One region of the Arthrobacter stackebrandtii genome, then DNA from elsewhere that is predicted to be linked to it. Evidence: riboswitches for the same ligand, from Rfam matches in the RefSeq annotation. Region 1 holds a riboswitch; each other region holds the start of a gene.
What was found. A riboswitch is a leader RNA that binds a small molecule or an ion and turns the genes downstream of it on or off. The one in region 1 is predicted to bind thiamine pyrophosphate.
Positions count from the first base shown of each region.

Region 2: linked by a shared signal. The riboswitch ahead of thiD (bifunctional hydroxymethylpyrimidine kinase/phosphomethylpyrimidine kinase) and the one ahead of JOF48_RS17460 (3-oxoacyl-ACP reductase) in region 1 are both predicted to bind thiamine pyrophosphate.
Region 3: linked by a shared signal. The riboswitch ahead of JOF48_RS06555 (ECF transporter S component) and the one ahead of JOF48_RS17460 (3-oxoacyl-ACP reductase) in region 1 are both predicted to bind thiamine pyrophosphate.

Region 1 covers NZ_JAGIOI010000001.1:3,982,885-3,992,278, forward strand. Annotated here, with positions in the region: gene JOF48_RS17455 (LLM class flavin-dependent oxidoreductase) at 1-581, opposite strand, end outside; gene JOF48_RS17460 (3-oxoacyl-ACP reductase) at 581-1,345, opposite strand; TPP riboswitch at 1,400-1,494, opposite strand; gene JOF48_RS17465 (GatB/YqeY domain-containing protein) at 1,556-2,020, opposite strand; gene JOF48_RS17470 (hypothetical protein) at 2,183-2,380, shown strand; gene JOF48_RS17475 (response regulator transcription factor) at 2,407-3,093, opposite strand; gene JOF48_RS17480 (sensor histidine kinase) at 3,090-3,944, opposite strand; gene JOF48_RS17485 (ABC transporter ATP-binding protein) at 4,076-4,786, shown strand; gene JOF48_RS17490 (ABC transporter permease) at 4,783-5,580, shown strand; gene JOF48_RS17495 (hypothetical protein) at 5,573-6,310, shown strand; gene JOF48_RS17500 (heavy metal translocating P-type ATPase) at 7,780-9,394, shown strand, end outside.
Region 2 covers NZ_JAGIOI010000001.1:3,554,550-3,563,943, reverse strand. Annotated here, with positions in the region: gene obgE (GTPase ObgE) at 1-1,323, opposite strand, end outside; gene rpmA (50S ribosomal protein L27) at 1,486-1,743, opposite strand; gene rplU (50S ribosomal protein L21) at 1,803-2,111, opposite strand; gene thiD (bifunctional hydroxymethylpyrimidine kinase/phosphomethylpyrimidine kinase) at 2,534-4,069, opposite strand; TPP riboswitch at 4,060-4,158, opposite strand; gene JOF48_RS15550 (Rne/Rng family ribonuclease) at 4,279-7,680, opposite strand; gene JOF48_RS15545 (vitamin K epoxide reductase family protein) at 8,051-8,686, shown strand; gene ndk (nucleoside-diphosphate kinase) at 9,029-9,394, opposite strand, start outside.
Region 3 covers NZ_JAGIOI010000001.1:1,572,474-1,581,867, reverse strand. Annotated here, with positions in the region: gene JOF48_RS06585 (Na+/H+ antiporter subunit D) at 1-410, shown strand, start outside; gene JOF48_RS06580 (Na+/H+ antiporter subunit E) at 407-1,066, shown strand; gene JOF48_RS06575 (MrpF/PhaF family protein) at 1,072-1,338, shown strand; gene mnhG (monovalent cation/H(+) antiporter subunit G) at 1,335-1,700, shown strand; gene JOF48_RS06565 (DUF4235 domain-containing protein) at 1,787-2,047, opposite strand; gene JOF48_RS06560 (glycoside hydrolase family 84 protein) at 2,372-5,227, shown strand; TPP riboswitch at 5,394-5,512, shown strand; gene JOF48_RS06555 (ECF transporter S component) at 5,560-6,195, shown strand; gene JOF48_RS06550 (ABC transporter ATP-binding protein) at 6,198-7,763, shown strand; gene JOF48_RS06545 (energy-coupling factor transporter transmembrane component T family protein) at 7,760-8,557, shown strand; gene JOF48_RS06540 (extracellular solute-binding protein) at 8,696-9,394, shown strand, end outside.

The DNA of each region.
Region 1 (9,394 bases):
CGGCCCTCGTGGTGCACGGGCCGAATTTTGGACATGTCGGCGTAGGCTCCCGCGGGATCTGCACGGATGGCGTCGGCGTCCCAGGAGTCCCACAGGGCCAGGGCGGCCTGGACGAACTCGGCCGCCCGCCCGTACCGTTCGGCATGCACGGGCAGTGTGTCCATGCCATAATTCTGTGCTTCCGCGTCGAACATGGAGGTCACCACATTCCAGCCCGCCCGTCCGCCGCTGATGTGGTCAAGCGAGGCCAACATCCGGGCCGCGGGAAACGGCTCGTAGAACGACGCCGGGATGGTGCACACCAGGCCGATCCGCTCCGTGCCGGCCGCCATGGCCGACAACAGGGTCAGGGGTTCGAGGTTCCACAGCGGGCCGTGGGTGATGTCGCCCTGGGACTGGCCGTCCGCCAGGAACACGGCGTCGAAGCATCCGCGTTCCGCCGTCTGTGCAAGGCTGGTCCAATAAGCGTGGTCCACCAGATCCGCGGGCCTTGCCCTTGGGCTGCGCCACGCGGCATTGTGGTGCCCGCAGCCGTGGACAAAGGCGTTCAGGTGGAGCTGTCTGGCGGGTGCCCCGGGCATCAGTTCATCACCAGGCCGCCGTCGACCACCAGATTCTGGCCGGTGACACAGCGCCCCCAGGGCGAGGCAAAGAAGAGCGCGGCATCGGCCATTTCGGCGGGCGTGGTGATGCGCCGCAACGGGGTGCTTGAAGCAATGAGGTCAAAAACCTCCTCCGGCGTGGCCGAGCTGGCATCGGTGGTGCGCAGCAGCCCGCCGGAAACCATGTTGACAGTGATGTTCTCCGGGCCGAGGTCCACCGCAAGCGTGCGGGTCAGCGACAGCAGGGCGGCTTTTGCCGCCGTGTAGTCGTGGTACGGCACCACGGGATTCTGGAACAAGTTGGTGCCAATGTTCACCACCCGGCCAAACCCTGCACGGCGCATGCCCGGCAGCGCCTGCTGGACCGTGTTGAGCGCGCCGCGGACCGTGCCGGAGAACTGGGCATGCAGTTCCTCCCATGACAGCTCCCCCGCCTTGCTGCGCGCGTCCCCGTTGAAGGAGAAACCCGCCAGTGCGTTGTTGACGACCGTGGTCACCGGGGCACCGAAGTGGTCCTGCGCCGTGGCAAGCATGGCGGCCACCTGGCCGGGATCGGTGACGTCGGCCTGCAGGGCCACGGCCCGGCCGGCCCCTGCCGTCGCAGCCAGGTCGTGCGCCGGTCCGGCGCTGTTGAGGTAATTCACCACCACCCGGGCACCGGAATCCAGGAATGCCCTGGCAATGGCTGCGCCGAGTCCGCGCGATGCGCCGGTGACGAGGACGATTTGTTCGGAAATGTGCATGGGTCTCCACCTTTGAAAGGCAAAGAGATGGGTTGCATGGCAGCGCAGGCGCGCAAAAGGCCAGCAGGACATCCCTTCGCTAGTGCTAACTAGATCAGGTTCAACGGGTGTTCTCTCAGCCCCGTTTCGGGGCACCCCGTGTCACTGCAAGCGAGTATAGCCACAATCCCTGCCGGCCCCGCAATCGGGCCTGCAAGCCGGTGCCGGTTGTTACGCCAGGCGCTTGCGGACCATGTCGGAAACGGCCTTGCCGTCAAAACGGCCGGCGATTTCGGCGGTGATCGGCTTCATGGCCAAGCCCATCTGCTTCATGGACAGTGCGCCCTGCTTCTCTTCCAGGCCGGTGATGATCCGGTCAACAATGGCGGCTGCCTCCTCGGCCGTGAGCGGCTTGGGCAGGTATGCCTCGATGACCTCTGCCTCGGCGACTTCTGCCGCCGCGCGGTCGGCCTCGCCGGCCTCCGTGTAGATCGCGGCCGTCTCGCGACGCTTGGCAGCCTCCTTCTGCAACAGCGCGGTGACCTGGGCGTCGTCGAACTCCACAGGCGTCTTGCCGCCCTTTTCCTTGGTCTCAATTTCACCGAGGACGTTGCGGACGGTGGTCAGGGCAACCTTGTCGCCGGCCTTCATGTGTGCAACGACGTCGGTCTTGAGTTTTTGCTTCAGCGTAGACATGTGTCCCCTAAGAGTCGGTGTATGCGTGCCTGACGGCAATCGAGAACAATTATCCACCGTCCACGGGGCCGAAACAGCATGGGAGGGCAGACTGCGGGCGCGGTTGCCGCCTATGGTTGGATAAATGACCAACAACGGGGGGCGTCATGGCAGCGGAAAAGTGTGAAGCGATCCGGCGGGCAGGCTGGGCCGTGGCGGCCGTGGTGGCTGCGGTCGGGATTTGGCCCGGTTGCCGGGGCCGCCGAGAGCTACCAGCAGCTGATCATGAGCAGGGAACCCACCAGCGAGCTGATTCAACACGCCTTCCCCGACGCCATGGATGAAACAACCGCCAGCGAGCCGCCGCAGCCCCGCGCCTGAGCCACACGGAGCGGGCACGGACCGCGTCAGGGGGAAGTACGGCCGGCGGTGACCAGCCCGTGTTCGTAGGCGGCGATGACCAAGCCGGCGCGGTCGCGGGCATGCAACTTTGCCAGCAGCTTTCCGATATGGGTCTTGACCGTCTTGATCGAGATGTACAGTTCCGCGGCGAGCTCGTCATTTGAGCGGCCCCGCGCCACCAGCGTGAGCACCTCGACTTCACGGGCCGTGAGCCGTCCCGGCCCTGTCGCGGGGGCGGCGGGCCTGCTCACGAAATTTTCCACGAGCCGCGTGAGAATGGCCGGGGCAAACAGGGACTCCCCCGCATGCGTGCGCCGGATCGCGTCGCGGAGCTGGTCCGGGTGGGCATCCTTGAGCAGGAAACCGCTGGCGCCGGCCCGCAGCGCACCGTAGACGTATTCATCCAGCTCAAACATGGACAGCACCAGCACCCGGCAGCCTGACAGTGCAGGGTCGGAGGTGATCTCCCGCGTGGCCTGGATGCCGTCGCCGCCGGGCATGCGGATGTCCATCACGACAACATCGGGGGCCAGCTGCCTTGCCACGCTGACAGCTTCCGTTCCGGAGGCGGCCTCCCCGACAACGGCGATACCCGGCGCCCCGCCGATCAGCAGCGCCAGGCTGTGCCTCAACAAAGGCTGGTCGTCGGCAATCACCACCCGGATGTCGGGTGCGGCAGGCCCGGCGGTCATGGGCGCCCCTGGTCGGGAATGCGGGCGGTCAGCGTAAATCCCTGCCCGGTGGAGGACGTGTGGAGCGTGCCGCCCAAGAGTGCGAGCCGTTCACGCAGGTTGTCGAGGCCGTGTCCGGCGCCGGGTTGCGGCTGCCAGCCATCCTGCGGGCCTCCATCCTGAACCACGACGACGACCATCCCACCTTCGCGCCGCAGCTCCACCTCCGCGCGGGCCGGGCCGGCATGCCGCAATGAGTTGTTGAGTGCCTCTCGCACCACGGCGCAAACGGTGAGCTGCACTCCCGGGGCCGTGTGGCCGAGGTCCCCGACGGCCAGGGTGGCCCTGAGCCCGCCGTCTTCCGCCGACCGGATGATCGAGGGCAGGTCTGCCAGTGATTCGGCCGGGCGCAGCGGTGCCGCGCCCGGTTCGCGGAGCAGCTGGAGCATGCGGCGCAGCTCGGTGGTCGTTTCACGCCCGGCCTCTTCGATGTCCGCCAGGGCTTGGCCCCGTTCCGTCTCGCCTGCGGGCCCCTGAACGCTGCGCGCGGCGGCGGCACGGACTGTGATCAGTCCCAGCCCGTGGGAGACAAGGTCGTGGAGCTCCGCCGCAATCCGCAGGCGCTCGGCCTGGGTTGCGCGCTCGCCCGCCCACGCGGCGACCGCATCCTCGTGCACCGTGCGTTCAGTTCGGATCCGCAGTTGGGTCCCAATGACGACGACAAGCGCGGCCGCTGCGGCGATGCCCAAGACCGCGGCCGCAGCGGCGGGGCTGTCAATGCCGACTGTCAGGATGAATATCGCCAGCGCCAGCAGGATTTCCGCTGCCACCAGCCCTGTGCGTGAACGCCACAGGGGCCGGTCATTTTCCATCCCACCATGCTAGCCGCCCGGCCTGCTCCCGGCTTCGGACCAGGGTCTGAGGGACCAGGGTCGCATGTCATCGCCTGAAGTGAGGTCCCTGGCCCGATGACTGGACACCCGGGCCAAGATTGGATTGAACCATGCTTCAATTCAACTCACTCAGCAAACGCCACGGCTCCCATGCCGCGCTCTCCGATGTCTCGTTCCAGGCCCTGCCCGGCCGGGTGACGGCCTTCCTTGGCCCCAACGGGGCCGGCAAGTCTTCAACCCTGCGGATCCTGCTTGGACTGGACCGTCCCACCACGGGAACGGCCCTCGTCAACGGGCAGGCGTACAGCAAGTTGCCAGATCCACTGCGCACGGTCGGTTCCATGCTGGACGGGTCGGGCGCCCACCGCTCCCGCACGGCCCGCAACCACCTGGCATGGGTGGCACGAGCCGGCGGCATCCCCCAGCGCCGTGTTGGCGAGGTGCTCGAACAAGTGGGCCTAGCTGATTCCGGCAGAACCCGTGTTGGCCAGTTCTCCCTGGGCATGGGCCAGCGGCTGGGCCTTGCCGCGGCACTGCTCGGCGAGCCGGAGGCGCTGGTGCTTGATGAGCCCGTCAACGGGCTCGATCCGGAGGGCATCCGCTGGATTCGCAGGCTACTGCGCGGCCACGCTGATGCCGGCGGCACAGTCCTTCTGTCCAGCCACCTCATGGGCGAGGTGGCTGAGATCGCCGACGACCTGGTGGTCATCACGGCCGGCCGCGTCGTCGCTGACGGGGGTGTCGCCCAGGTGACCGCAGGCTTCGCCTCGCTCGAAGACGCCTTTTTCGCCCTCACCGGCGGTGCGGAGGCCCGGCGATGAGAACCGGACGCTTCTTCCTGGCCGAACTCCGCAAGACGGCCACCCTTCCCGCGGCGTGGGCAGGGATCGCCGTGGCGCTGCTGGGTTCAGCGGCAATCACCGTGCTCAACGCGTTTACTGTACGCGGCGCCGTGGCAGCTGGCACGCCGGGGATGGTTGCGGATACGTCCGCCTTTGAGGCGGGATTCGCGGCCATGCCCATTGTCGGCGTCGTGGGTGCCGTGGTGGTCGGTGTGACGGCCATCGGCAGCGAGTACACGGCAGACCGGGCAGAATCCGGCGGAGCACGGCAAATCAGCACCACGCTGGCTGTTGCGCCGCAACGGCTGTCCCTGTTCACGGCGAAGGCCGCGGTGGTCCTCACCTTTGTCGCCTTGGCCGCCCTATTGACGATACCCGGCAACATCGCGCTTGCGCAGGCCATCATCGGGGACGCCGGAACCGAAACGGTCAGTGCAGCCGATGCCGTCAGCCGTTCGCTGGGCACCGCACTGTACTGGGCATTGATGGGGCTGCTCGCCTTCTCCATCACTGCGCTGGCACGCAGCGGCATCATTCCGCTGATCGTGCTCATTGCCAACGGTTCCGTTGTCTCCTTCTCGCTGCTGCTCTCGATGCTCACTCCCCTGGCGCACTGGCTTCCCGACCTGGCAGGGCGAAAGTTGTTCGGCTTCCCCGGTGAGTTTGTTCTCGAGGGCGGCCTGGACCCCGTCCCCGGCGCGATCGTAATGGCCGGCTGGACTGCCGTGATGCTTGTTGTCTCCGGTGTTGTGTTCAATCGGCGGGATGCCTGAGATGGCCGTGACAAAGGGTGGCCTGGTCCTGGCTGAGCTGTCAAAGCTGCGAACACTGCCGTTGGCGGTCCTTGCAGCGGCGGGCACCGTCGTGCTCGGCGCCGCAATCTCCGCTGCCATGGCTGCCACTGGACTGCGTGAATCCGCGGGGGTGGTCGATGCCGTGCTGGCATCCGTCCCTTTTGCCCAGCTGGGGATCATCCTGCTGGGTATCCTGCCCGCGGCGCATGAATACGCGGGCGCCCAGATCCGCACCTCCCTCACGGCGGTTCCGAACCGGATGGTGTTTCTTGCCGCGAAAAGCGTGGCAGCACTGATGGCGGTTTCCCTCACCGCCGTGGCCGCCTTGGGCGCGGGCTTGCTGGCTGCGGTTGTCACCCGTTCGGCGACGGGCTTCACCGGGGCCGGCGCTGATGCTGGACCGTGGGCACTCGCCGGTGCTGCACTCTATCTATTGCTGACAGGGCTGCTGGCGTATACCGCTGCCTTGCTCCTGAGGCACCTTATGCCTGCGCTGGTGGTGATGCTGGCGCTGGTCCTACTCGCCTCACCGCTGGTGGGAGCGGCCACCGAGCACGCACGGTGGCTGCCCGACCGCGCCGGCAGTCTCCTCTACCTGCCCGATACCGACCCGGTGCTTTCGGCGGGAACCGGTGCACTGGTGCTGCTGGGCTGGGCGCTTGTTGCGGGGATGGCAGCGGCGGTGAGGTTCACGAGCAGGGATCACTAGTCGCTTCGGCTGCTGCGCCAGGCGATTGGCAGGTGTTCCCGTTTTAGCCATGCCCAGGATGCCTGATATGGCTGTTCAATGGATGAGCGGCAACCGATCTTGCGCTCGATATCTCTCGGAACCTTCCATTCCATGGCGCAGCCACTGGAACAAACGCCCAAAACTCAAAGAACCGGATTACCGACCGGCGTCCCACCTCCAGAGCCCTGAACTCACAAACCATGCCCATTTCCGAAGTGACCGGACATCACTCATGCATTACGTCTTGAGAAGACGTTTCATTCACCGAAGGCCTCCCAACCTTCATGAGCCACCTGGCAAAATATAGTAAAGGTTCGAGAGCCATCATTGGAACCCACAATATTAATGCTAAAAATAGACTTTCAATTAGTTCTTTGTGGCCGGGTCTGTAAACCATTGAGAACTCTTTTTCCGGAGGATAGGCAACAACGGCGATGACCCATAGGGCTGCGATCAAAAAATGCAAGATATCAGGGCCAGCGTGAAGCTCAATAGCGGATACTTTTTGCTTCTAAACATGGATACGGCATGCCAAATCCAAAGCGTTAGAGGGAGAGCCAGCGACCAGTAATAATTTATGATCATGGATGCTGTGCCAAAGTGTTGTCATAACTCCCACCAGCCGTACCACGGCAGGTGCTCGGGAAAATATTTGAGCACACTAAAGTGACCATCATAATTGGCGCATGGGTTCTGGAGTGCCAAAATCCTCCACAATCCGCCAGAAATGCAGGATCCGAGTTTGGTGAAGAAATATCGAATAACCCCCGTCTCATTGCATCCCTGCCCCCAAAGTGAAGGTTCAAAAACTCGCGGTCATTATATTTTGCTTGCGCATCACCATGGCTCCGGTCACGGTGATGATGCTATCAGGCGTTCATCCCAGTCTGACTTGGAGCCGGACGTGACTTCATGGGAGCTGCCTCCTGAGGGCCGAGGGGGTCAATCGGGCTGAGCAGAAAGTTCGATCCGTTGGCTGCTTGCCAGGCCGCCGAATCGGCACTGCCTGGCAAGGACGCGTTCACGCCCCAAACCTCCAACGGGTATATTCAAACGCTGCGGGTGCTGCGGACCGCCCGCACCGTCTTCCCGAACCAAATCAGCTACGCCCGCACCTCCGCCCGGAGGAATTTCGCACGAGATGCCGCCGTCTGGGCAGTGAATTCCAGGCAAGGGCCATGGCAGCCGTCAGGCCCGGCGGCGACCCGCCCAGCCCCGGCGTGCTGACCCAATGATGCTGAAGCGGCTGGCCACACCACGCCGCTCCCTCCCGCAGGAAGTGTCAAAGGAAGCCATTGCCACTATCGCTGAATATACCCCCGTAGGGTATGATTGCACTGTTGCCAGTGAAGCAGCGCGTCGCGCGCCCGCAAGAATGCACGAATCAGGTCCCGCCACCGCAGCTCGTCCCCCAACGCATAGTTCACCCTCCCCGCAAAGGAAGTGTCATGCAAGAGCACCACGGCGACCACCAGCACGGTGATGCGGCCATGAAAACGCAGCCATCAGGCGTCGACCATTCCACCATGAACCACGCAGGCAGGGACCACGACGACCATGCCGTCCACTCGCACGGCGAGCATGCCGGGCACAGCGTGGCGATGTTCCGCGACCGGTTCTGGCTCTCGCTGATCCTGAGCATCCCCGTACTGGTTTTCAGCCCCATGGTGGGCCACCTGCTCGGCTACACGGTGCCGGATTTCCCGGGCGCCTCGTGGATTCCGCCGGTGATCGGCACATTCATCTTCCTCTACGGCGGCATGCCGTTCCTGAAGGGCGGCTGGGGCGAGATCAAGTCCCGCCAGCCCGGCATGATGCTGCTGATCTCCATGGCGATCGGCGTCGCGTTCATCGCCTCGTGGGTCACCAGCCTGGGCATTGGCGGCTTCGACCTGGACTTCTGGTGGGAGCTGGCCCTGCTGGTGGTCATCATGCTGCTGGGCCACTGGATTGAAATGCGTGCGCTCGGTTCGGCCAGCGGCGCCCTCGATGCACTCGCCGCGCTCCTGCCCGACGAAGCGGAGCGCATCACGGCCGACGGCACCGAAACCGTCGCCATCGGGGAACTAAGACACGGCGACCTGCTGCTGGTCCGCTCCGGCTCGCGCCTGCCCGCCGACGGCGTCATTGCCGAGGGCACGGCCGAGATCGACGAATCCATGATCACCGGCGAATCGAAAACCGTCTCCCGCACCGTGGGCGACGCCGTCACCGCCGGAACCGTCGCCACCGACAACTCGCTGCGCGTGCAGGTCACCGCGATTGGCGAGGACACCGCCCTGGCCGGCATCCAGCGGCTCGTCGCCGAGGCGCAGGCGTCCACCTCCCGCGCCCAGGCCCTCGCCGACCGCGCCGCCGCCTTCCTCTTCTACTTCGCAGCCGGCGCCGGCGTCATCACGTTCATCGTGTGGGCCCTGCTCGGCAGCATCCCCGACGCCGTCACCCGCACCGTCACGGTCCTCGTGATCGCCTGCCCGCACGCCCTGGGCCTGGCCATCCCGCTCGTCATCGCCATCTCCACCGAACGCGCCGCCCGCGCCGGCGTCCTGATCAAAAACCGCATGGCGCTCGAGCGGATGCGCACCGTGGACGTGGTCCTCTTCGACAAGACAGGCACGCTCACCAAGGGCGAGCCCACCGTCACGGGCATTGCCATGGACGACGGCGTCACAACAGTTGAGCTGTTGGCCCTCGCCGCCGCCGTGGAGTCCGACAGCGAACACCCGTCCGCCCGGGCCATTGTGGCCGCTGCCGCAAAGCATGGTGCGGCTGTTCCTCCCGCCTCAGATTTCCAGGCGCTGGCCGGTCGCGGCGTGACCGCCACTGTCAACGGCTCCCCCGCCGCCGTGGGCGGGCCGGCACTGCTGGCCGAGCACGGCATCACCGTGCCGGAGAACGTCACCGCGGCAACGCAAGCCTGGATCACCCGCGGCGCCTCCGTGCTTCACGTCATGCGTGACGGCCAGGTGATGGGCGCCGTCGCCCTTGAGGACGAGGTCCGTGAGGAGTCCCGCCAGGCGATTGCCGCCCTGAAGAACCGCGGCATCAAGGTTGCCCTGATCA
Region 2 (9,394 bases), 430 kb from region 1:
CATGCCGTTGTCGCCACCGATGACCACGGTGTCGCCGGGGGTGGCGCCCATCCTGAAGAGTTCCTTCTCGACGCCGGCCTTGGCCAGGCGGTCTGCCAGGTAGCCGATGGCTTCCTCGTTCTGGAAGTCGGTCTGCTCAACCCAGCGCTCGGGCTTCTCGCCGCGGACGCGGAACAAGGGAGCCAGGTTGCGCTCTTCGCGGCGGATGGTGAAAGATGACTCGTTCACGGCGCGGGGGCGCAGAACCACCGGGGTGACCTTGGCGGGCGCGTCGGCGACGGCCTTGCGTGCTTCCGTGACAATTTCCGCCATCGCGAAGCCAAGCTGCTTCAGGCCCTCGTGGCTTGCTGCGGAAACTTCGAAGACACGGTAGCCGCGGGCCTCGAGGTCGCCCTTGACGAACTCGGCCATGTCACGGCCGTCCGGGGAATCAACCTTGTTCAGGGCGACGAGGCGGGGGCGTGCGTTGAGTGGGACAACGTCGCCGTCGGATCCGGCGAAGCTCATGTCGACGGCGTAGCGGTCCAGCTCTCGCTCGATGACGGCCAGGTCGGTGATGGGGTCGCGGTCGGCCTCGAGTGCTGCACAGTCAAGGACGTGCACAATGGCGGCGCAGCGCTCCACGTGTCGCAGGAAATTGTGGCCCAGGCCCTTGCCTTCGCTGGCACCCTCGATCAGGCCGGGAACGTCAGCCATGGTGAAGCGGACGTCGCCGGCCTGGACAACGCCCAGGTTGGGGATCAGGGTGGTGAAGGGGTAGTCGGCAATCTTGGGCCGGGCCGCAGACATGGCTGCAATCAAGCTGGACTTGCCCGCAGACGGGTAGCCCACCAGGGCGATGTCTGCAATGGACTTCAGCTCAAGGACGATGTCCGCTTCGCTGCCCGCCACGCCAAGAAGGGCGAAGCCGGGGGCCTTGCGCTTTTGCGAGGAAAGGGCATTGTTGCCGAGCCCGCCCTGGCCGCCTTCAGCAGCGACATACTCCGTGCCGATGCCCACGAGGTCTGCCAGGACGTTGCCTTCCTTGTCCTTGATGACCGTGCCATCCGGTACTTCAAGGACCAGCGACGCCCCGTCCTTGCCGTCGCGCCAGTCGCCCATGCCGGGCTGGCCGTTGCCGCCGCGGCGGTGCGGTGCATGGTGGAAGTCAAGGAGGGTGGTGGTCTGGTCGCTGACGCGGAAGGTGACGCTGCCGCCGTCGCCGCCCTTGCCGCCGTCAGGCCCGCCCAGCGGCTTGAACTTTTCGCTGTGAACGGAGACGCAGCCATGGCCGCCAGTCCCGCCGGATACATGCAGTACAACCCGGTCAACAAAGCTGGCCAATGAATTCTCCTTGAATTGAAATTTACGCTGGTGCACCAATTCTAGTCCGCAGGGGACCTGCCCTTGGTGCCGGGGGTTCCGGTTCCGACGTGGATCCGGGGTGCCTGTTAAAAGCCAGTGGAGCGGACCAAGCGGTCCGCTCCACTGATTTAGGCCTTGGTGTTAGACCGCAGCTGCAACGATGTTCACAACGCGACGTCCACGACGCGTGCCGAACTCAACCGCGCCTGCATCCAGTGCAAACAGGGTGTCGTCCTTGCCGCGGCCAACGCCTGCGCCGGGGTGGAAGTGGGTGCCGCGCTGGCGGACGATGATTTCGCCGGCCTTGACGACCTGACCGCCGAAGCGCTTCACACCCAGGTACTGAGCGTTGGAATCACGACCGTTGCGAGTGGAACTCGCGCCCTTTTTATGTGCCATTTGAAAATGCCTGCCTTTTTACTAAAAGATTCTAAGAGGATCGAACTTGTTTCGCCAGATTAGGCGATTGAAGTGATCTTGACCTTGGACAGTTCCTGACGGTGGCCCTGACGCTTCTTGTAACCGGTCTTGTTCTTGTACTTCTGGATGACAATCTTCGGACCGCGGAGGTCCTCCAACTTCTCAGCCGTAACCTTCACATTAGCCAGGTCCGCTGCAGCAGTGGTGAGCTTGTCACCATCTACCAGGAGCAAAGCGGGCAGCTCAAACGTGCTGCCGACTCCACCGGGGACGCGGTTCATGGTCACGTAGTCTCCGACGGAAACCTTTTCTTGACGGCCGCCTGCGCGGACAATCGCGTACACCACTGGGGAACTCACTTCTCTCGACGTTTATTACAAAGTTTTTGTGCCGGCTGCGAATCGTGTTTGACCGCTGCCAACCGCATGCTTCCGCAGTTCGGAATTGAACTGGTGCGGAGTGCATACTATGTGCCTCAACGCCGTGGACCTCAATGGAGTTCTGCCATGGAGTGGTTGCCCTAGGTGTTGGCGTAAGCACCGAAGATCAAGAATACGCTAATTCCGGCTCCGGGAGCAAATGACACTGGTTCCGAACCCCCCGCGGTCCCGTGCAACAGTGCGTTGCAGGAGTTTCGCCAAGGGGTTTTCGAAACCGTACTGAACTACAGTAGCGTGCCCGGGAGGCGGATTGGTGATTTCCGGCGCTGACCCGCCGCCTTTTTCGCCGAAGGCCGGGTGCTTTTAATCACCCCGGCGGTCCGGCGGCCTCAGGGGCGCGCGGCCGGTGCCCCCAGCTGGCGGTGCGGGGCATCGAAGAAGTCCACCTCGTACTGTGCCGAATGCGCGAAGGCTTCCCTCATGCGGGCCCGTTCGGCGCCCGATCCGTTCCGTGCCGCGCCGTCAAGGAAGCCGATCGCCGTGGCCGTGGCCTGGGCGAAGTCGTCGTCAGCGTACGTTTCCAACCAACTTCCGTAAGGGTGGGCGCCGTCGTACCTGAGATAGTCGGCATGCAGCACGCGGCCAACCTCCGCATAAAGCCAGTAGCAGGGCAGCACCGCGGCCACTACCTCCCCGTACGTCCCGGCAAAGGCCACGGCCTGCAGGTGGTCCACGTAGTGCTTGGTGACGGGGCCCTGGGGCGATTCGATCGGGTAGCGGCTGAGCCAGTCCCGGTGCAGTGCCAGCTCCACATCCAGGCAGCCCTGGGCACCCGACGCCCAAAACTTCTGCTCCGCCTCTGTGGGCGCAAGGGCGCTGGCCCGGGCAAGTACGCGCGAGTACGCGCCAAGGTACAGCGCGTCCTGCGCCAGGTAGTAGGCGAAGTGGTCGCGGTGCAGGGTGCCGGCCGCCAGCTCCCGGATGAACTCCAGGCCAAAGATGGCCTGGCGCTGCGGCGCACAGTCGTTCCACAGCAACCGGCTGAAGGAGTCAAGGGCCGGGGCGGCACTCCCCCACAGCCCGTGCAGATGGTTGACGGGGCCGGCGCCAGCCCCCACTTCAAGCACGGCCGACGACTCCAGTGCCCCCACCAGCCATGCCTTCGCCGTGCGCACCGATTCCACCCAGTCCCCCGTCTGCGCCTGCAGCGTGGCCACGGCCGAGGACAGCGAGCAGCCGGTCCCGTGCGTGTTTGCGGTGTGGATGCGCGGTGCCGTGAACTCGTGCACCGTGCCGTCCGCCTCCACAAGCGCATCCAGGCAGGCCTCGCCCGGCAGGTGCCCGCCCTTCACGAGAACGCGGACGTTGTGCGCTGCCGCAAGCTCGCGCCCCTGCGCCACTGCCTGCGCCCAGTCTCCGGCTTCGGGGCGCCCCAGCAGCGCACCCAGTTCGGGGATGTTCGGCGTCACCAGGTCTGTGTGCGGCAGGAGGGCCAGCAGGGCTGCCAGGGCCTCCGGCGGCATGAGGACGTCGCCGCTGGTGGCCACCATCACCGGGTCAAGCACGACGGCGGCCGGCCGGGTTTGCGCCAGCCAGCCGCCCACCGCTTCCATCACCTCGGCACTGCCCAGCATGCCAATCTTCACTGCGTCAATGGTGATGTCTGCGGACAGTGCGTCCAGTTGGGCGCGCAGGAAGGCTGCCGGTGGCACATGCACCTGCTGCACGCCGCGGGTGTTTTGGGCCGTGAGCGCCGTAATGGCGGCCATGGCATAGCCGCCATGGGCAGAAATGGACTTGATGTCCGCCTGGATGCCGGCACCGCCCGACGGGTCGGACCCGGCGATACTCACGATCCGGGGATGTCTCCGGGCGGTGGTGGCGGGTGTTTCTCGGGCAGCCGGAAAAAGTGTTGTTGCAGTCATTGGGACATCCCTTCGCCGGTGCTAGCCGGGCAGGTTCAACGGGTATTGTCTCAGCCGGCCCTTGTGGCCTGGCACCCCGTGTCGCACTCCACCCTAGCCAAAATTGCCCCGGCCCACCCGTTAAACGCACACTGACCCGCAGAAAACAGCGAATTCCACGTAATAAAAGTGGATTTCGCTGTTTTCTGCGGGTCAGCTGCGGCGGGCCGTTACAGCTCGGATGCGGGGACTCCCACGCCGAGAATGATCGGCTCCGCGCTCTTCTTCACCGGTGCGGCCGCCTGGGCCGGAACCTCGGCGCTGCTGTGCGGCGCCGATCCCGTGCCCGCTGCCGGGGCATCGGTTGTTTCCACAGCGGTGTCGGCGCCGCCCTGGGCGCTGCGTGCGCTGCGGTTGCGTCGGCTGCGGCGTGAGCGTGAGCGGCTGCCGGACTCGTCGGTGCCCCGGCTGTCCTGCTCCGGTGCCGCCAGCTGGTCCAGTGCCTCGGTCAGCCCGGCCAGGGCGGCCACCTGCTCGGCGTTGTGGGACTGGGCGAAATCGCTGCTTTCGCTGCGGTGCCCGCGCGGCAGCTCGATGGCTTCCCCGCCCAGCGTGAGTGTTGCGGTGTCGTGGCTTTCTTCCGTCACATCCGCCGCCACAGCGTCAGCCGGCGCAGCAGCGGAACCCTGGGCTCCGCCGTCGTGCTCATGGTGGGAGGCTGCGGCGATGGTGGCCAGCGCGGCGCGGGCTTCATGCGCCTTCTGCACCCGTGCGGCCTCCGTGGATTCGTCAACCGCGGGGGCGTGGTTGTCCTCGTGCACGTCGTTCTCGTTCTGGTGCGAACGGGCGTTGCGGTTGCGCTTGCGTTCGCTGCGGGTGGTGCGGTTGGCGGTGCGCTCCGACTCGCGGTGGTCCTGGCGCGGGGCGTGCGCGGCGGCAGCCTCAACGGCGGGCGAGTGCGTGCGGCGGTGCTCCACGGGGATCTCGTGGGTGACCATGCCGCGGCCGGCACAGGTGGCGCACTGCTCGCCGAAGACCTCGAGCAGGCCGGTGCCCATGCGCTTGCGCGTCATCTGGACCAGGCCCAGGCTGGTGACCTCGGCGACCTGGTGCTTGGTGCGGTCGCGGCCCAGGCATTCGACAAGGCGGCGCAGGACGAGGTCGCGGTTGGATTCCAGGACCATGTCGATGAAGTCGATGACGATGATGCCGCCGATGTCGCGCAGGCGCAGTTGGCGCACAACTTCCTCGGCTGCTTCAAGGTTGTTCTTCGTCACGGTTTCCTCGAGGTTGCCGCCGGAGCCGGTGAACTTGCCGGTGTTGACGTCAACCACTGTCATGGCCTCGGTGCGGTCGATGACGAGGGAGCCGCCGGAGGGCAGGAAGACCTTGCGTTCCAGTGCCTTGTTGATCTGCTCGTCGATGCGGTGCGCGGCGAAGATGTCCTCCGGCTTGCTCCACTTTTCCAGGCGGTCCAGCAGGTCCGGGGCCACGTAGGTCACGTACGCCTCGATGGTGTCCCAGGCGTCCTCGCCGGAGACGATCAGCTTGGTGAAGTCCTCGTTGAAGACGTCGCGGACCACCTTGATGGTCAGGTCCGGCTCGGCGTAGAGCATTTCGGGGGCGAGCGTCTTGGTGGAGGAGGCACGGTTGTTGATGCCCTCCCACTGGGCGCGGAGCCGGTTGATGTCGTTGGTCAGCTCTTCCTCGGAAGCGCCTTCGGCCGCGGTGCGCACGATGACGCCGGCGTTCTCGGGCAGGTGGTCCTTCAGGACGCGCTTGAGGCGGTTGCGTTCGACGTCGGGCAGCTTGCGGGAGATGCCGGTCATGGAGCCACCGGGCACGAACACCAGGTAGCGGCCTGGCAGGGAGATCTGGCTGGTCAGGCGGGCGCCCTTGTGGCCGACCGGGTCCTTGGAGACCTGGACCAGGACGGAGTCGCCGGACTTGAGCGCGTTCTCGATGCGGCGCGGCTGGCCGTTGAGGTTGGCGGCGTCCCAGTCGACCTCGCCGGCGTAGAGCACGGCGTTGCGGCCGCGGCCAATGTCAACGAAGGCAGCTTCCATGCTGGGCAGCACGTTCTGGACCTTGCCCAGGTAGACGTTGCCGATCAGGGAGTCCTGCTGGGTCTTGGAGACGAAGTGCTCGGCCAGGATGCCGTCCTCCAGGACGCCGATCTGGATGCGGTCGTCTGCCTGGTTGACCACCATGACGCGGTCCACGGATTCACGGCGGGCCAGGAACTCGGCTTCCGTGATGACGGTGCGGCGGCGGCCGGAGTCGCGGGAGTCGCGGCGGCGCTGCTTCTTCGCCTCCAGGCGGGTGGAGCCGCGCAGGCTCGTGACGCGGTTGGAAGCGCTGGCGCTGGACTCCGCCGGCGTGCGCGGTGCGCGGACACGGGTGACCGTGTTGGGCGGGTCTTCGTCGCTGCCGCCGGTGAGCTCGAGGTCGGCATCACCGCGGCGGCGGCGACGGCGGCGGCGGGAGGTCACGCCGTCGTCTTCGGCATGGTCAGCGTCCTCTGCGTCCTCGCCCGCATCCTCGGCGTCGGCAGGCTCGGCGTCATTGCTGCGCGGGCGGCGGTTGCGGTTGCGGCCGCGGTTGCGCCGGTCGCCATCCTCGTCCTGCGCATCCTGCTCGTCAGCATCCGCGGCGGGAACGGCCAGGCTGAGGTCGGGTGCCAGGAACAGCGCCGACATCCCGGCAGCAGGCTCCATGAACAAAGACTCCGTCACGTGGACGTCGGCTGCGTCGGCCTCGGCCCCAGCGGATTCTGCGGCGGGCGCTTCCGGCGCCACGGCGGCGGGTTCCGCAACGGGCGCCGCGGCCGGAGTTTCAGCCTCGGCCGGAGACTCTGCGGCAACTGCCGTGGCGGCGGGGCCGGCCTTGGCAGTGGCACGGCGGCTGCGGACGCGCGCCGCAGGTGCAGCCTCGGGTTCCGGCGCGGCTTCAGGCTCCGGAGCGGCAGGCTCCGCTGCCGCCTCGACGGGTGCGGACTTGGCCGGCGAGGAAGTCTTGCGCGTGGCACGCCGGGCCGGAGCCTTGGCGGGCTTGTCGGAGGGCTCGACAACGGCGCTTTCGGCGGCTGCCGCGGGTTCCTGCTCTGCGGCGGCGGCCTTGGCAGCAGCTGCTTTGGCGGTGGCAGTCTTGGCGGTGGACTTGGCAGCGGTCTTGGCTGCGGGGGCCTTGGCCGGGACCTCACCGGCAATTTCACCGGCTGCGTCCGCGGCGGCAGTGATCTTGGTGGCGGGGGCCTTTGCGGCCCGGCTGCGCCGTGCCGGCGCCTTGGCGGCAGGCTCGGCCGGGGCGTCGTGGCTCAGGGCGAGCTCGCCCTGGATGGCCTGTTCCGGGGTTTCGGCTGCGGTGGCGGCACCCGGTGCGGTGACGGGCGAGGTGGCCCGGCGCCGCGGCGCACGCTTTGCCGGGGCTGCGGGCGCATCGGCGGCGGCCGGGGCATCCTTTGCTGTGTCGGTGATCCCGTCCAGCAGCGACGGTTCTTCCGTGCTTGTCACGGGTGCCGTGGCTTTTTTGGCCCGGGTGCGGCGCACGGGAGCCTTCTTGGCGGGAGCGCCGGCGGTGTCCGCGCCAGCGCGTGCTTCGTTGTTTTCGGGTGTGGGTTGTTCATTAACCATTGGGGCATTGCCTTCGTGCCGGGGCGGCACCCCCACATCGGATGCCGAAACCGGCAGATGTGCCAACACCCGCGGGCGTTGACGGAAGTCGTCTAATTGCTTTACAGGCGGCACCAACATTACGGGTGCGCAAGCTCTGCAGAGCCAATGGTTCGCGATAAACAGGGCCGATGGATGGCTGCCCTCGTGGCAGTCCCGTCACCGGCAGCCCGTTGGCGTGCCATTGGACCGGGGAGCGCATGTGGATCGCCCACCAGCCAAACCCATTGTCTCACACACACCTTGTCATGACGGCAGTTTCAGGCAGGGCGCGCCATGTTTCGCGCGCTACAATCAGGACACGATTGCCGCCACACACCGTAAGGACATCATGCCGAGCACGAAAGCCTCCACCAGCGACCCCATCGAGCAGGACCTGCCGGCCCTCTCCCGTGCCAGGCCGTACGGATGGTTCCTTGTCATTGCCGGCGGCATCGCCTGGATTGCCTCCTTCACCCTGGTGCTGGAGCGGCTGGAACTGTACAAAAACCCGAACGCCGTGGTCAGCTGCGACATCAACTCATGGATCTCCTGCGGCGACGTCATGAAAACCCCCCAAGCAGCAATCCTCGGCTTCCCGAATCCGTTCATCGGCGTCGTGGCCTTCGCCATTGTGGTGACCACCGGCATGGTCCTGCTGGCCGGTGCCCGGATGCAGCGCTGGTACTGGATCGGCCTGCAGGTGGGCATCACCGCCGGCATGGCCCTGGTGGGCTGGTTCTGGTTCACGGCCGTCTACACCCTCGCCATCCTGTGCCCCTACTGCATGGTGGTCTGGGCAATGATGATTCCAGTCTTTGTCTTCACCACGGTGCGCAACATCAACCATGGGATCATCCCCGCACCGGCCGGCCTCACCAAGTTCCTGAACGAGTGGGCCTGGGTCATCGTGGGCCTGCTCTACCTCGCCACACTGGCCTCGATCTTCTTCAAGTTCATGAACCTGATCATCCCCTCCAACGCCTGACTCCCCCAAACATTCGCTATCGCAGCAATGGCTGCTTTCTAGCGGTCCCTGTCGCAGCAACGGCAGCATTTCCGACGCCCCTGTCGCACCTGTCGCAGTCCTTGCCCGGGAGGTGCGGAAGGGTCCACGAAAACCCGTCCAATGCTGCGAGGGGGTCGCGGAAAACCCAGCCAATGCTGCGATGGCGTTGAGATCCGGCGCTGGGGCCTGGCGCTGGATAGCCCTGGGCGTTGGGACTTCCTGCATCTCCTAAAGCACAACGGGCATCTCTTAAAGCACAACGGCGAAGGGCACCTCCCAGCGGGAGGTGCCCTTCGCCGTCGTGCTTGGTTTGCTCAGCGCCTAGGCGAACCAGATGCCGATCTCGCGCTCGGCGGACTCGACGGAGTCCGATCCGTGGACGAGGTTTTGCTGGACCTTGGCGCCCCAGTCGCGGCCGAAGTCGCCGCGGATGGTGCCGGGGGCTGCCGTGGTGGGGTCGGTGGTGCCGGCGAGGGAGCGGAAGCCCTCGATGACGCGGTGGCCCTCGAAGATCGCTGCGACAACCGGGCCGGAGAGCATGAACTCAACCAGCGGCTCGTAGAAGGGCTTGCCGGCGTGCTCTGCGTAGTGCGCCTCGAGCTGTTCGCGGGTGGCGTTGACCTTCTTCAGCTCGGCCAGGGTGTAGCCCTTGGCCTCGATGCGGGCCAGGACTTCGCCGGACAGGTT
Region 3 (9,394 bases), 2.4 Mb from region 1:
ACGGCTCGCCCATGGCCTACGCCCTGGTCGTTGGCGGCGTCGTGGCCAGCCTGCTGACCCTGCTGGTCATGGCGCGCGTCTGGAACCGCGTGTTCTGGCGCAGCACCGCCGACGCCGAGAATCCGGACCCCGTGCTCCTGGCCACCGCGCCCGACGCCTCCGGCGCGCCGAGCATGCGGGCCCTGCGCACCAGCAAGTATGTGGACGCCACCGAGGGCCGCTTCTCCGGCGACAACGAGATCCCCATCCTGCCGAAAATGATGGTGTATTCCACCATGGGTCTGGTGGTGCTGGGCGTGGCCATGACGGTTTTTGCCGGCCCGCTGTTTGACCTGTGCAATGCGGCCGCGGCCGGCATGCTCGAACGCGTGCCCTACATTGCCGCCGTGCTTGGATCGGGGGCCCTGTGAGAACACCGAAGAGCGCCAGGAGCCTGTGGCAGAAGCTGCCACTGCTCATCTGGCTGGTCATTGTCTGGGGCGCCCTGTGGCGGGACTTCAGCGCCGGCAACCTGATATTCGGGGCCGTCATTGCCATCATCGTCTCCCAGCTTTTCTACCTGCCGCCCATCGAACTGAGCGGACGGTTCAACCCGCTGCGGGCCGTGGGCATGATGCTCTGGTTCATCGGCCAGGTGACTGTCGCCAGCTTCCAGGTCCTGTATTGGGCTGTCGTGAAGGGTCCCCGGATTCGCAACGCCGTCGTTGCCGTGCCGTTGCGCAGCCCCTCCGACCTGCTCATGACCGCCGTCGGCCACGTGCTCTCGCTCATCCCCGGTTCGCTTGTGGTCGAGGTGGACCGCGGCCGGGCAACGCTCTACGTGCACGCCATGAATGTCCAGACCCCGGCCGGCGCCGCCAAGGTAAGGTCGGACGTGCAGGGCTTCGAGGCCAGGCTGATTCAGGTCATGGGCACCCGGGAAGAGCTGGCTGCGCTGAACGCGGAGCGGGCGGGCGGGCCAATGGTCAGCCATGCCGACAGGCTCGACGCAGGGACGTACGTTCCGCGTGAATCGTCCGGTGCAGCGGGCGCCGGGGCAGGCAACAACGCGGGGGAGAAGCCATGAGCGCCATGAACATTGTGGTCCTGGTGGTGGCCGTGCTGCTGACCCTGGCCGCGGCGGGCACCATCTACCGCATAGCCAAGGGACCGTCCCTGCTGGACCGGGTCATCGCCGCCGACGTGCTGCTGGCCATCTTCGGTGCGGCCCTGGCCACGGAAATGGCTGTCGACAGGAACCTGGACAACCTGGCGCTGCTCGTGGTGCTGTCCGTGATTGGATTCATCGGCTCGGTGACGGTGGCCCGTTTCGTGGCCCACAAGAAGGAGGACGGATGAACACCCTCATTGATGTCCTGACGGCCATCGCCCTCGTGGGCGGTGCGCTGATGAGCCTTGCCGCCGCCATCGGCCTGCTCCGCTTCCCGGACCTGATGAGCCGCATGCACGCCGCCACCAAGCCGCAGGTGCTGGGCTTGCTGTTGATGCTGACGGCGCTCGGCCTGCAGATGAGGTCGTGGGCCCTGCTGCCCATCCTCCTGGTGGCCTGGCTGTTCCAGCTCCTGACGGTTCCGGTCTCGGCGCACATGGTGGGCCGTGCCGGCTACAGGACGAAGCACCGCCGTCCGGAAATGCTGAGCGTCGACGAGCTCGACCAGGTGGTCGCGGCCGCCGTCGAGGACGACGCACCCGGGAGCTGACTGCCTTTCCCCACAGCATGCAGATGACCCCCAAGGCGCGCCCTTGGGGGGTCATGTGTGCATGCTTGGGGGTTGCGGCGGATTACCTAAACTTCTGTGGGATGCGCGTTGAAGCGGGCAATGGCCTTCTGCGTGGTGCGCCCGGCAACAACCTGGATCACAGCCGCCACGGCTGAGGACACGAGTGCGAACGTGAGTGCCGAACGCAGGCTGTTGCCCAGGTCGGCGCCGTCCTTGGGCGGCTTGTTGCCGGTGGTCTTTTCCCAGACGGTGTCCACCAGCTTGCTGGCGACGAATCCGGCACCCAGGCTAACTCCGGTGCCGAGCAGCTTGAAGACGATGTTCATGTGTGACTCCTGAATTATGTGGCCTGGCTGTTGCAGGCAAGTCCCTATGGTTAGCCTAACGCCTGGCGCCCCCCAGTGTGGCGACCGTGACAAGACGGCCGCCGCGCGCCCTGCCGGACCGGGAGCGCATGCCCGGGCCGTGCGGGTCCCAGTCACAGCCCCGGGCCGCCTGCGGCGGAAAAAGTGTTGGCCGGACGGCGGCTGTGACTAGCCGTTTGGGCCATTGACGGCCATTGGCGCACGTGGCTACTGTTGCAGCAGCCGCGCCTGTGATCCATAACACGCGGTGTTCCGGAGGTATGCAGCCACAAGAGGGGATTTTGTGTGAAAAGCGCGCTCAAGAACGTAGCCAGCGGGGCCCTGGCCCTGGCCATCATCGCAGGGGGAGGCATGGCGGCCCTGTCCACGGCAGCCTTGCCGTCGGCCGAGGCCGCCGCCACGCCGGCGGAAATCCTGCCGCCGCCGCAGGAAGCCGGCAGCTCCGGCGTCGCGGTTCCACTGACGGGAACGGTGAAGGTGGCGGTGGGGTCCGGCACCGACGCCCCGGCGAAGGACCGTCTTGCCGAGGTCATCGCCGCCGCCGGCGGAACAGTGGAATTTGTGGATGCGGCCAATGCCGACGGCGCCACGGTGTTCCTCGGAACCACGGCGGACAACGCGGCCCTGCCCGCAGCACTGGCAACCCTTGGGTCCACAAGTGCCGACGGGCTGGCCGCAGACGGCTATGTCATTGCCACCGGCAATATCTCCGGCAAGCCCGTCCTGGTCCTCAACGGCAGGGACGCCACGGGAACCTTCTATGCCGTGGAGAGCCTGGGCCAGGTGGTGTCCGGCGGCGAAGCCCCGGCCATGACCGTCAGGGACTGGCCGCTCATGTCCATCCGAGGCGGCATCGAAGGCTTCTACGGGATCCCGTGGTCGCACCAGGCCCGCCTGGACCAGTTTGAGTTCTACGGCAAGCACAAGATGAACACGTACATCTACACGCCCAAGGACGACAACTACCTGCGCGCCAAGTGGCGTGAACTGTACCCCGCCGCGGAACTGGCCAAGCTGAAGGAACTCGTGGACACGGCCAGCGCCAACCACGTCAACTTCACGTTTGCCCTGTCCCCGGGGAACGACGTCTGCTACTCCGACACCAACGACTTCAACGCCACCACGGCCAAGTTCGAGCAGCTGCGCAGCATCGGCGTGCGCAGCTTCTACATCGCCCTGGACGACATCAACCCGCGGCTCAACTGTGCCGCCGACCGGGCCAAGTTCACGCTCCCCGGATTCCGCAGCCTGGCCCAGGGGCAGGCGTTCTACCTGAACCGTTTGGTCAACGACTACGTCAACGTCCACGGCCTGGAGCCGCTGCAGACCGTCCCCACCAACTACGCCGGCTCAGGACCCGACGCCTACAAGGACCAGTTCGGCCTCTCCACGGACGACTCAATCCGCATCCAGTGGACCGGCGAGGGCGTCTTCTCCGACCAGATCACGGAAGCCTCCGTCACACGTGCCGTGGACACCTACAACGCCGAACACTTCTACATCTGGGACAACCTGCCGGTCAACGACGGCCAGCGCGGGCGCCTGTTCCTGAACCCCGTGGAAGGCCGCGACCCCAACCTCTACAAGCACATTGACGGCATCACCTCCAACCCTATGATTGAGCCCTACTCCTCGATGATCGCGCTGGCCGGGTTTGGCGACTACGCGTGGAACGGCCCGGCCTACAGCCCCGCCACCACCCAGTCCTCGATCATCTCCGAACTCGCCGGAACAGACCCCGCAGTCCGGGCCTCGCTGGAGACCTTCGTTGACCTGAACCAGAGCTGGAAGCCCTACCGCCCCAGCTCCCAGACGGCACCCGCGCTGACAGCCGACATCGCCGCCTTCTGGGCGGCCTATGACGCCGGCGACACGGCCGGGATGCAGCCGTTGAAGGACCGCCTGGCCGTCATCAAGACAGGCCCGGAAGTCCTCTCAACCATGGCCATGACCGGCTTCTACACGGATTCCGAGCCGTGGATCGACGCCGCCGCCAACTGGGCCGCGGCCATGGATGAGCAGGTCACGATGCTGGAAGCCACCAAATCCGGCGACGGCGTGGCGGCCACCGATGCCGCCCTTGCCGCGGGCGCCGAGATGGCCCTGGCCAAGCGGCCCACCGTCCCCGACGTGGGGCCGAACAACATTGGCATCACACCCAATGTCATAATCCCCTCCGTCGGCGACGGCCTCTTTGAAACCTTCACCACGGAGGCCGCCAAGCGTTACGATGCCTGGCTGAACCTGACGCCCGTGAAGGCATCGGAGAATTACCCGGGCACCGCCTCCAGCACCTTGGGCACCTACCAGAGCTACACGCCGTCGCGCATGGTTGACGGGGACCCCAAGAGCTTCTGGTGGTCCAACGCGGCACCGTCCGTGGGCTCCAGCGTCACCCTTGACCTCGGATCCGTGCAGGAGGTGGGCAAGGTACTCATCCAGCAGGCCGACTCCGACTCCAGTGCGGGCGACATGATCTACCACGCCCGCGTTGAGTACTCGCAGGACGGGGCCACCTGGACCGCAGCCGGCACCTTTGACAGCAAGCCGCGCATCGAGCAGAGCTTCGACACGCCCGTCAACGCCCGCTACTTCCGCCTGTCCGCCGCCGCAACAAACCCGGGCGGCCAGTGGATCAAGATCCGCGAGTTCCAGGCATTCTCGGCCGCCACCAAGCTGGGCACCAACGTGCCCGGCGCCAACGGCACCGGCGTCGAGAACGCCTTCGACGCCAGCATCGCCACCGCCTTTGAAGCCGCCGAATCCCCTGTTGAGGGTTCGCACATGACGTACCTGCTGGACGAGCCGGTGCACATGGAATCTGTGGCCATCGTGGGCCATGTGGCGGGGGACCTGCAGCTGCTGGTCGACGGCGAATGGGTCACCTGGGGTGCCCTGGACCCGGCTGCCAGCTTCCAGGAGGCAACCCTGAAGCCGAACGCCAATGCCAACACCCCGGCCCACAGCCGCAAGCCCGTTTCCGGGGTGCGCATCCTGTTCACACCCGGCGCCGACGGGCTCCCGGTTGTCTACGAACTGGGGCTGCGCGCGACAGGACCCGTGGGCAGTGGCCCGTACATCACGAAGCCGGGCGGCACCCAGGGCAACAGCCTCTCCAACGGGGGCGGCAAGAAGGGGTAATTCCCCGGTGTGGCAGGCATCCGCCCGCCACGCCGGCCGGCCTGAACGGCGGGGCCCGCACCGAATGCAGCATTCGGTGCGGGCCCCGCCTTTTGGTCCGCAATGCACGGTGCGCCGCCGCGCATTGGCCGCGTGCAGGGCCCGGGGGTAAACTGAAGCCGCAATTCAAACACGACAGGGGAGCGTCCACCCGTTATTGGGAAGTGGCGCTGAGAGTGCGGTTCGCCGCAGACCCTCGAACCTGCTCCGGCTAGTACCGGCGAAGGGAGTCGAGTTCTCTTCGGCTGCGCGGAAATACCGCAGGCAGCCGCCCCTCCTGCAAAGGAGGAAACATGAGCAAGCCATTTTCGGGCGCCACCGCCCAACCAAGCACCAACACACCCAAGCGCCCCAGCAACTGGCGCGTCGTGGACATCGTTGTGGTGTCCGTCCTCGGCGTCGCCGTCGGCGTCATCTTCTGGCTCTGGTCCGCCGGCTACGGCGTGGTCAGCGCCTTCACCGTCGCCTTCCCGCCGATCGGGGCACTGTACGGCGGAGGCTGGCTGATTGCCGGCGTCCTTGGCGGACTCGTCATCCGCAAACCCGGCGCGGCACTGTACTGCGAGTTGATCGCCGCCACCGTGGAGGGCCTGCTGGGCACCCACTTCGGCTTCACCGTGCTGCTGTCCGGCCTCATCCAGGGCCTCGGCGCGGAACTGGGCTTCGCGATCTTCCGCTACCGCAAGTTCAACCTGCCCGTTGCGCTGCTGGCCGGCGCACTGGCGGGGCTGGCGCTGGGCATCAACGACTCACTGGTGTGGAACATCGCCTGGGCCCTGGAGTGGAAGCTCGTCTACATCGTCCTGGCCATGGTTTCCGGGGCCGTCATTGCCGGGCTCGTCTCCTGGCTGGCGGTGCGCGGGCTCGCCCGCACGGGGGCCCTGGCCAACCTGCCCTCGCGGAACGCCGCCACCGAACGGGTGGTGTAAACGTGGCAAGCGCCCCACTCCCCAAGGCAGGTGCGGCGCCGGCCCGCATCACGGCCAGGGGCTGGGGATGGCAGCACTCCGGCCGCAGCGCCCACGCCGTCCAGGGCCTTGATTTGGCCATTGAACCGGGGGAGCGGGTCCTGCTTCTGGGCCCCTCCGGCGCCGGCAAGTCCACCCTGCTCCACGCCCTGGCCGGCGTTCTGGGCCAGGACGAGGACGCCAACGAGACCGGTGAACTGCTCATCGACGGCCGGCCGGTTTCCGAATCACGCGGCCGTGCCGGTCTCATGCAGCAGGACCCGGACGCCCAGGTGGTCCTCTCGCGCATTGGCGACGACGTTGCCTTTGGCGCCGAAAACCTCGCCGTCCCGCGGGAGGAAATCTGGCGCCGCGTCCCTGAAGCGCTGGAATCCGTGGGCCTTACCCTGCCCCTGGATCACCCCAGCTCCGCCCTGTCCGGAGGGCAAAAGCAACGTCTGGGCCTCGCCGGCATGCTGGCCATGCGCCCCGGGCTGCTCCTGCTCGACGAGCCCACCGCCAACCTTGACCCGGCCGGCGTCGTGGAAGTCCGCGACGCCGTCCGCCGCAGCCTCGACGACACCGGGGCAACCCTGGTTGTCGTGGAGCACCGCGTCTCGGTTTGGCTCGACGTGGTGGACCGCATCATCGTGCTCGCCCCAGCCGGCCTCGGCCAACCCGGCGGCGTGCTGTTCGACGGCCCTCCCGCCACCGTCCTCGCGCAGAGCAGGGAACTGCTGGCCGGCGCCGGCATCTGGGTCCCCGGGTTCGTCCCGGCGGTGCGCCCCCGCACTGCCACACCCGACGCCGGTGCGCACCTGCTGCTGGAAGCGCAGGCCCTCGCGGTCTCCCGCACCAGGGGACGGAAGCGGCGCCCGGTGGTTCCGGCCGCCGTCGTGCCCCAGGTTCAGGTGGTTGCCGGGCAGGCGCTGAGCGTCACCGGGCCCAACGGCGCCGGGAAATCCACCCTGGCCCTGACCCTGGCGGGGCTGCTGGCCCCTGCCGGCGGGCGGCTCTCGGCGCTGCCGGAACTGGCGCGCGGGGCCGGCGCAGATCCGCTGAAGTGGCGCGGCAAGCAGCTCATCAGCCGGATCGGCACCGTTTTCCAGGAACCTGAACACCAATTTGTGGCGGGCACCGTCCGGGACGAACTCCTGTTTGGGCCCCGGATCCTGGGGCGCGGCGAGGAACAGGTGGACGGGCTGCTGGCACGCCTGCGCCTGGAACACCTGGCCGAGGCCAACCCGTTTACGCTTTCGGGCGGGGAGAAGCGAAGGCTGTCGGTGGCCACCGTGCTGGCGGCGAGCCCGCAGGTGCTGGTGCTGGACGAGCCCACCTTTGGGCAGGACGCCAATACCTGGGCTGAACTGGCGTCGCTGCTGACGGAGCTGCTGGATGCCGGGACGGCCGTGGTCTCCGTGACGCATGACGCCGCCTTCAGCGCCGCCCTGGGCGGCGCCCGGCTGGACCTGGGCACCCCGGCCTGCGCTGCCGTTGAGATGTTGGGTATCGACGTCCCGGCGGATCGCATCAAGGCGGTGCGCTCATGAGTGTGGACATCATTGCCACCCCGAGGTCCACCGCGCTGCTGGCCCGTGCCAACCCGCTGTCCAAGCTGGGTGCGGGCATGGCGCTGACCATTGTGCTGCTGTTCAGCGTCGACTGGGTGTCGGCCACGGTGGCCCTGGTGCTGGAGTGTGCACTGCTGCCCCTGGCCGGGCTGAGCCTGCGCATGCTGCTCACTCGCGGTTGGCCCATTCTGTTCGCAGCGGTTGTCGGGGGGTACGGAACGGCGCTCCTGGCTCCCAAGACCGGAGAGCTGCTGCTTTCGCTGGGGCCGGTCACGTTCACCACCGGTTCAGTGGAGGCCGGTGTGGCGATTGCCTTGCGCGGCCTGGCGGTGGCCCTGCCGGGCATCATTGTGCTGGCTTCAACCGACCCCACCGACCTGGCGGACGCACTGGCCCAAAAGCTGCGGCTGCCGCACCGCTTTGTGCTCGGGGCACTCGCGGCCATGCGCCTGGTGGGCCTGCTTGTTGCGGAGTGGCAGACCCTCGGCATGGCCCGCCGTGCCCGCGGCGTGGGCGGCGAGCCCGGACTGTTCCGCGGGATGAAGTCCCAACTCGGGCAGGCCATGGCGCTGCTGGTTCAGGCGGTGCGAAGGGCATCCCGGCTGGCGGTCACCATGGAGGCCAAGGGCTTTGGGGCCGGTCCGCGGACATGGGCCCGAGAGTCGGCCTTCACCCGCCTGGACGTCTGGGTGGCGGCCGCCGGTCTGGGGCTGGCCGCCTTGTCGGTGGGGACCGCCGTCGTGCTTGGCACCTGGAACCCGGTGTTTGGCTAGGGAATTCTCATCCGGGAAGCCCGCTGCAGCGCATCCGCGCCGCAGCGGGCTTCTTTTGTGACCTGCATCATGCTTGACACGTGTTAGGTTCGTCTGTCATGCTTCCTAACACGAGTTAGGAAGTTGCGAGGAGGCAACATGAGTGACGTAACAAGACGGGCCATGCTGGGGTTGCTCGGCGTTGGCGCGGTCGGTGCAGTCGGGGCAAGCTGGCCCCGGCTGACAGGAGCAGACATCCCAGGGCGGGGTTCGGAGTCGCTCAATGTTGCCATCCTGGGCAATGCGCAGGACGCTGCCAGCCGCGCCAACCTGGTCAAGGCTTTTTCTGCCGCCCATCCGAACATCAAGGTGCGGATCCAGGCCATCCAGGGCGCCGACTGGGGCGACTTCTTCGCGAAGATCCTCACCATGGTTGCCGCCGGAACCTCACCGGATGTGGTGCTGGTGGCCACGGAAGGCGCCCAGCTGTTCGCCGAACGCCTGGCCGAGCCGCTGGACGCGTTCGTCAAGCGGGACCGCACGGACGTGCAGGACTACTTTGACGACGTGCACCCTTCCCTGGTGGAGGCGTTCATGTACCAGGGCAGCCTGTTCCAGCTTCCGCTGGATTTCAACAGCGCCAACATGTACATGAACACAGGTGCCTTCGCCAAGGCAGGCCTGGCCCGCCCTGCGGACAACTGGACGCACGACGACTTCTACAATTCACTCACGGCCATGAAAAAGACCGGCGGCAAGCAGTTTGTGCCGTACTACTGGACCAACCGGCTCTTCGGCGGTGTGGTGCCGTGGCTGTACGTCAACGACACAAGCTTCCTGAAGGAGACGCGCAGCACC